Regions from separate parts of the Cytobacillus sp. FSL M8-0252 genome, predicted to be linked through region 1. Evidence: a T-box and tRNA genes for the amino acid it is inferred to sense, from the RefSeq annotation. Region 1 holds a T-box; the other holds one or more tRNA genes.
What was found. A T-box is a leader RNA that pairs with one kind of tRNA and senses whether it is charged. The one in region 1 lies ahead of ileS (isoleucine--tRNA ligase), so its partner is inferred to be a tRNA-Ile.

Region 1 (3,389 bases):
ATTTTCGTATGGAAGAGAGAGAGTTTATTGATCAAGTGTTAAGTTGGCGACAAACGGTTGAACAAACGTATGCGCCTAAGCTTACAGATTTTCTCGATCCAAGGGAACAAGATATTTTACACACCATCATTGGTTCTCAAAGTGATGTGCGCGTCCAATTTGACGGTGGACATAGAAACGCTGAAAGAAAACGCGCGCTTATTTTTCCTGATTATTTTATACCGGAAATGGACGATTTTCGCTTAGAGTTATACCAAGTAAATTATCCGCATAAATTCGTATTAATCGAGCATCCCCAAGTACTTGGAAGCCTGATGTCACTCGGATTGAAAAGAAGTAAATTTGGAGATATTTTGTTTGAAGGTCATACGATACAAGTAATTGTCTCTAAGGAAGTATCCTCTTATATTTCTATGCAATTAGAATCTGTTGGGAAAGCTTCTGTTCAACTTGAAGAAAAGCCATTTTCATCTGTTATCGATGCAAAAGAGCAGTGGCAAGAAAAAGTTTTTACAATGTCATCCTTAAGACTTGATACGCTTATTGCATCGATTTATAATTTTTCTAGACAAAAGGCGCAACAACTCATTTCTGCAAAAAAAGTAAAAGTAAATTGGGCAATGAAAGAAAATGTAGCATTCGATTGCCGTGAGAGTGATACAATTTCAGTAAGAGGCTATGGGCGCTGTAAGGTTATTGCGATAGAGGGAAAAACGAAGAAAGAAAAATGGAAAGTAGTTGTCGGTATACAAAAATAATCTTTTTTAGCTATAATGATTATAGTGTTTTACCGATATAAAATTGAAAGTGTATCGAATTTTATGCAGGAATCTGCAAGAAACTGTCGAATTACATGTTAACAAATGTACATAATTTGACCAACTGATCTAGGAGGTGGCCTTATGCCATTAACACCATTAGATATTCATAACAAAGAGTTCAGCAAAGGTTTTCGTGGATATGATGAAGATGAAGTAAATGAGTTTTTAGATCAAGTGATTAAAGACTATGAAATCATTATTCGTGAGAAGAAGGAATTAGAAGAGCGTTTAAACGACTTAAATGAAAGAGTCGGACATTTTAATACGATTGAAGAGACGTTAAATAAGTCGATTGTTGTTGCGCAAGAAGCTGGCGAAGAAGTGAAGCGAAACGCACAGAAAGAGGCAAAGTTAATTATTCGGGAAGCGGAGAAAAACGCCGATAGGATTGTGAATGAATCATTATCTAAAGCAAGGAAGATTGCGCTAGATATAGAAGATTTGAAAAAGCAATCGAAAGTATTTAGAAATCGTTTTAAAATGTTAATTGAAGCCCAATTAGATATGCTTCAGAATGATGACTGGGACCACTTAATGGAATATGAGCTAGATACAACAGAATTAAAGTCTACAAAAGAAGAAGAGTCTAGAGTATAAGATACTTTTATCTTTTAAGATGAACGACGACTTGACGAAGTTGTATCCTATCGCATATAATCTAGAAAAAACATGATAAAACGATGACAGGGATAGTAGCATTCTATCTTACTTAAAAGAGTGGATTTCCACTTCAGCGATTCAGGGAAGGTGAAAGCCTGATATTAAGGAGAAGAATTTGAACATCACCCTTGAGTTCCTTACTTGAGCTAAAAAGTTAGAGTAAGGCGTAGACGTTCACGTTACGAATTGATTTTTGAGCGGATAGGAAATTTCTCTATCTACAAGGGTGGTACCGCGGGAATATATAACCTCTCGTCCCTTTTTTGGGATGAGGGGTTTTTTGTGTTTTTTCCGAGTACCTTATGTATGAACGCTACTTTGGTCATAATGTTATGTAGTATGTTGAGGAGGAAATGAGCTATGGATTACAAAGATACTTTATTAATGCCTAAAACAGATTTCCCAATGAGAGGAAATCTGCCAAAAAGAGAACCTGAAATGCAAACAGAATGGAATGAACAAGATATTTATGCAAAAGTGCTTGAGCGCACGAAAAATCAACCGTTGTTTGTCCTACATGACGGTCCTCCTTATGCGAATGGCGATCTTCATATCGGACATGCGTTAAATAAAATTTTAAAAGACTTCATTAACCGCTATAAGTCAATGAGTGGTTACCATGCACCATATGTACCTGGTTGGGATACGCATGGATTACCCATTGAACAAGCGTTAACGAATAAAGGTGTAAAACGTAAAGAAATGACGGTAGCAGAATTCCGTAAGCTTTGTGAAGAATATGCGTACGGTCAAATCGAAAATCAACGTGAACAATTCATGCGATTAGGTGTTCGTGGAGATTGGGAAAATCCCTATATTACATTAAAACCTGCCTATGAGGCCCAACAAATCAAAGTTTTTGGTGAGATGGCGAAGAAAGGTTATATCTATAAAGGGAAGAAACCTGTATACTGGTCACCATCATCTGAGTCTGCATTAGCTGAAGCTGAGATTGAATATAAAGATAAGCAATCCGCTTCCATTTATGTAGGATTTAAAGTGAAAGATGGCAAAGATGTTTTAACTGATGACGTACGTATTGTTATTTGGACAACTACTCCTTGGACAATGCCAGCTAACTTAGGTATTTCTGTCCACCCGAAACTAAAATATGTTGTCGTTGAAGTGGATAACGAAAAATATTTAGTAGCTGAAGACCTGCTAGCGGCTGTATCAGAAGAGATTGGCTGGGAAAATCCTAAGGTCGTTCAAACCATTCAAGGTAGTGACTTAGAATATGTGACTGCTGAACATCCATTATATGGCCGTGATTCACTTGTTATGCTAGGTGACCATGTAACTACAGACGCTGGTACTGGTTGTGTTCATACGGCTCCAGGACATGGTGAAGACGACTTTTACATCGGATCTAAATATGGTTTAGATGTATTATGTCCAGTAGATGATAAAGGGGTAATGACAGAAGAAGCGCCTGGCTTTGAAGGTCTTTTCTATGATAAGGCGAATAAACCAATCACTGAAAAATTAGAAGAAGTTGGCGCGTTATTGAAGCTTTCTTTTATCAAGCATTCTTATCCACATGATTGGCGCACAAAAAAACCAGTTATTTTCCGTGCAACGGCTCAATGGTTTGCGTCAATTAAAGATTTTAGACAGGAATTATTGCAAGCAATTAATGATACAACATTTACACCAGCATGGGGCGAAACAAGGCTTTATAATATGGTTCGTGATCGTGGCGATTGGTGTATTTCTAGGCAGCGCGCATGGGGTGTGCCAATTCCTGTATTCTATGCAGAAAATGGAGAAGAGATTATTACAGACGAAACCATTAATCATGTATCCAACCTATTTAGAGAGCATGGTTCTAATGTGTGGTTTGAAAAAGAGGCAAAGGAATTATTGCCTGAAGGATTTACTCATCCAGGTAGCCCAAATGGAGTATTT
Region 2 (3,389 bases), 2.0 Mb from region 1:
TCCTACAAAATCGTCAGCCTGCACCTTATTTTGATATACGACATCATATAAACCTACAATTTGCATATGAGGATGAGCAATGCTTCCACCTGAATGAGGACCATGATTCTTGAAAAAAATCACAGATTTATATTTATCACTTTTCTCCATACTTAACCAATTGTCTAAACCAAATGTAATCAATCTGACTAAATGGTTGTCATCATACTGTGAAAGTTCCGTGTCACACTGATCTGTCTCGATTAAGACCGTTTGATGAGCATTTTCTAATACGGGATATTTATTCTCCAACCAAATGATTGGACCATCCTCCGCTATAATCTTCGTCAATTGTTCTCTCTGACAGAACGGACACACTTGTTCTTTATTCCTTATACTATTAGGTTTCTGTTTACCAATGCTTGTATTAAAAAATAAATGAGTATTTGTCATTTGTTATTCTCTCCTGATTTCAATTACTTACTTCTATTATAAAGGGCTTCTTCTTTATAGTGTGAAAGTTTGATTATGATTAGTATAAAATTCATCAATATTAAAGGCAACTTCACTTGCGTAACATGAAAACAAAAGTACATTATTAAATAAGATAAAAAAGATATTTGCATATGCAAATATCTTTCTTCTACTGTTAATTTACTATGACCTCAAATTCACTATGTTCATGTAATCCTTCATCATTTTCTACATGAACGACAATCTTGTATGTTCCATTATCAGTAAATGCATGTGCTGCTGTATACATCCCACTAGTTTCCTCTACTGCATCTACCCATGCCACCTGATGATCATCAATTGACTGAACGATTTCTAACCTCACATTTGCCTCTTCAAGTCCTTGTTCTTCTTTAGTAATATGAATATCAAATGGAGTTTCCTCATTCGTCTTAATATCAGCAGTAGGACTTATATGTATCGCTACATTTCCATCATGCTCATGTGCGCTGTGGCCTTGATTTTCTTCTTCGTTATCTATTTCAGCACTGCCTACCGCCACTTTAACTTTAGGCATAGTGTGCATACTTCTTGCGGTGACATGTGACTGAATATGATAGATAGCATCTTTTTCAAATGTATAGGATGCAACGTACTTGCCATCATTCTCGTGTTCTGCTTCTATTAATTCACCATTATCCTTTTTCCCATCTTCCCACAATTCAAATTTTACTTCATCTGCATCTTCCACAGACTCGTCTCCCTGAGTAACAGTAACTTCCAAGCGTACTTCTTCGTTCCTTTTAATCTGACTTGGTATCGAGATACTGGCATCGATTGCAGCAGGAACTGATCCTTCCCCACCACTAGAGTTTGCATCATTCTCTGCATTTCCACAAGCAGCAAGAAAAATAATCATAATTACAGAAAAGGTTGATATCCACTTCTTCATAAAAAGCCCCTCTTTCTTAAACATCTAATCTTTCTCATCTATATTACTAATAATATGTGTTAGAAAAGTGAAATAATTTGTTAATGAGAGAAATATGTAAAATAAAGAAAATATAGGTATAAAAAAAGATTTATTTGGAGAAACTTCTATTACAAGTGTAAATCCCCCTTTTTAGCTTCCATTCATGGAAGCTTTTTTTTTGTACTTATCTACAAAGCTTTCAACTAGATGCCTAGAAGCTTAATTTAAAATTAATCATACAAAAAAAGCTCATAAACCTTATAGAAGATTTAAGAGCTTTGACGCGCCTTAGAGGATTCGAACCTCTGACCCACAGCTTAGAAGGCTGTTGCTCTATCCAGCTGAGCTAAAGGCGCAAACTAAAATATGTATGGCTCCGCAGGTAGGATTCGAACCTACGACCGTTCGGTTAACAGCCGAATGCTCTACCACTGAGCTACTGCGGAATAATATAAATGGTGGGCCTAAATGGACTCGAACCATCGACCTCACGCTTATCAGGCGTGCGCTCTAACCAGCTGAGCTATAGGCCCCTATTTAAGCGGGTGAAGGGAATCGAACCCTCATCATCAGCTTGGAAGGCTGAGGTTTTACCACTAAACTACACCCGCATTTAAGAACTTCAACATACCGGTGGTCGGGGTCGAACCGACACTCCCGAAGGAACACGATTTTGAGTCGTGCGCGTCTGCCAATTCCGCCACACCGGCATAAAGGCAACACCCGGATTTGAACCGGGGATAAAGGTTTTGCAGACCTCTGCCTTACCACTTGGCTATGCTGCCATAACTGGGCTAGTAGGGTTCGAACCTACGAATGACGGAATCAAAATCCGTTGCCTTACCACTTGGCTATAGCCCAATAAAATGTTTAAAAATGGGGCGGCTGATGGGAATCGAACCCACGAATGTCGGAACCACAATCCGATGCGTTAACCACTTCGCCACAACCGCCATAATTGGCAGGGGTAGTAGGAATCGAACCCACATCAAAGGTTTTGGAGACCTTCGTTTTACCATTAAACTATACCCCTAGATGGTGGAGGGGGGCAGATTCGAACTGCCGAACCCGAAGGAGCGGATTTACAGTCCGCCGCGTTTAGCCACTTCGCTACCCCTCCAAAAAAGACTAAATGGTGGCTCAGGACGGAATCGAACCGCCGACACAAGGATTTTCAGTCCTTTGCTCTACCGACTGAGCTACTGAGCCAAAATAATAAATATGTAAATGGCGGTCCGGACGGGACTCGAACCCGCGACCTCCTGCGTGACAGGCAGGCATTCTAACCAACTGAACTACCGGACCAGATTGCGGGGGCAGGATTTGAACCTGCGACCTTCGGGTTATGAGCCCGACGAGCTACCGGACTGCTCCACCCCGCGATAATAAATATTAATGGCGGAGGAAGAGGGATTCGAACCCCCGCGGGCTTTAACACCCCTGTCGGTTTTCAAGACCGATCCCTTCAGCCAGACTTGGGTATTCCTCCATTAATAAAAAAGCAATAGCGGCGGAGGGGATCGAACCCCCGACCTCACGGGTATGAACCGTACGCTCTAGCCAGCTGAGCTACACCGCCATAAAATATATTGTTAAAAATTAAATTGGTGGAGCCTAGCGGGATCGAACCGCTGACCTCCTGCGTGCAAAGCAGGCGCTCTCCCAGCTGAGCTAAGGCCCCTAAAAAGTATTCGTGGTCGGGAAGACAGGATTCGAACCTGCGACCCCTTGGTCCCAAACCAAGTGCTCTACCAAGCTGAGCTACTTCCCGAAATAAAACGCGCCCGAGAGGAGTCGAACCCCTAACCTTTTGATCCGTAGTCAAACGCTCTATCCAATTGAGCTACGGGCGCATATGGAGCGGAAGACGGGATTCGAACCCGCGACCCTCACCTTGGCAAGGTGATGTTCTACCACTGAACTACTTCCGCAAATATTCATTATAAAATACTAATGCGGGTGAAGGGAGTCGAACCCCCACGCC

Region 2: it encodes a tRNA-Ile, which carries the amino acid that the T-box ahead of ileS (isoleucine--tRNA ligase) is inferred to sense. The anticodon was not compared.

Annotation. Positions count from the first base shown of each region.
Region 1 is NZ_JBBOWZ010000001.1:1,966,689-1,970,077, forward strand. Features, by position in the region: gene MKX83_RS10165 (YlmH family RNA-binding protein) at 1-758, shown strand, start outside; gene MKX83_RS10170 (DivIVA domain-containing protein) at 903-1,418, shown strand; T-box leader at 1,493-1,744, shown strand; gene ileS (isoleucine--tRNA ligase) at 1,842-3,389, shown strand, end outside.
Region 2 is NZ_JBBOWZ010000001.1:3,968,786-3,972,174, forward strand. Features, by position in the region: gene MKX83_RS20045 (DUF4931 domain-containing protein) at 1-432, opposite strand, end outside; gene MKX83_RS20050 (FixH family protein) at 629-1,384, opposite strand; tRNA gene MKX83_RS20055 (tRNA-Arg) at 1,688-1,761, opposite strand; tRNA gene MKX83_RS20060 (tRNA-Asn) at 1,777-1,851, opposite strand; tRNA gene MKX83_RS20065 (tRNA-Ile) at 1,862-1,938, opposite strand; tRNA gene MKX83_RS20070 (tRNA-Gly) at 1,946-2,016, opposite strand; tRNA gene MKX83_RS20075 (tRNA-Leu) at 2,034-2,115, opposite strand; tRNA gene MKX83_RS20080 (tRNA-Cys) at 2,120-2,190, opposite strand; tRNA gene MKX83_RS20085 (tRNA-Gln) at 2,195-2,266, opposite strand; tRNA gene MKX83_RS20090 (tRNA-His) at 2,283-2,358, opposite strand; tRNA gene MKX83_RS20095 (tRNA-Trp) at 2,365-2,438, opposite strand; tRNA gene MKX83_RS20100 (tRNA-Tyr) at 2,442-2,525, opposite strand; tRNA gene MKX83_RS20105 (tRNA-Phe) at 2,539-2,614, opposite strand; tRNA gene MKX83_RS20110 (tRNA-Asp) at 2,634-2,710, opposite strand; tRNA gene MKX83_RS20115 (tRNA-Met) at 2,714-2,787, opposite strand; tRNA gene MKX83_RS20120 (tRNA-Ser) at 2,802-2,894, opposite strand; tRNA gene MKX83_RS20125 (tRNA-Met) at 2,911-2,984, opposite strand; tRNA gene MKX83_RS20130 (tRNA-Ala) at 3,011-3,086, opposite strand; tRNA gene MKX83_RS20135 (tRNA-Pro) at 3,100-3,176, opposite strand; tRNA gene MKX83_RS20140 (tRNA-Arg) at 3,185-3,258, opposite strand; tRNA gene MKX83_RS20145 (tRNA-Gly) at 3,262-3,336, opposite strand; tRNA gene MKX83_RS20150 (tRNA-Leu) at 3,360-3,389, opposite strand, start outside.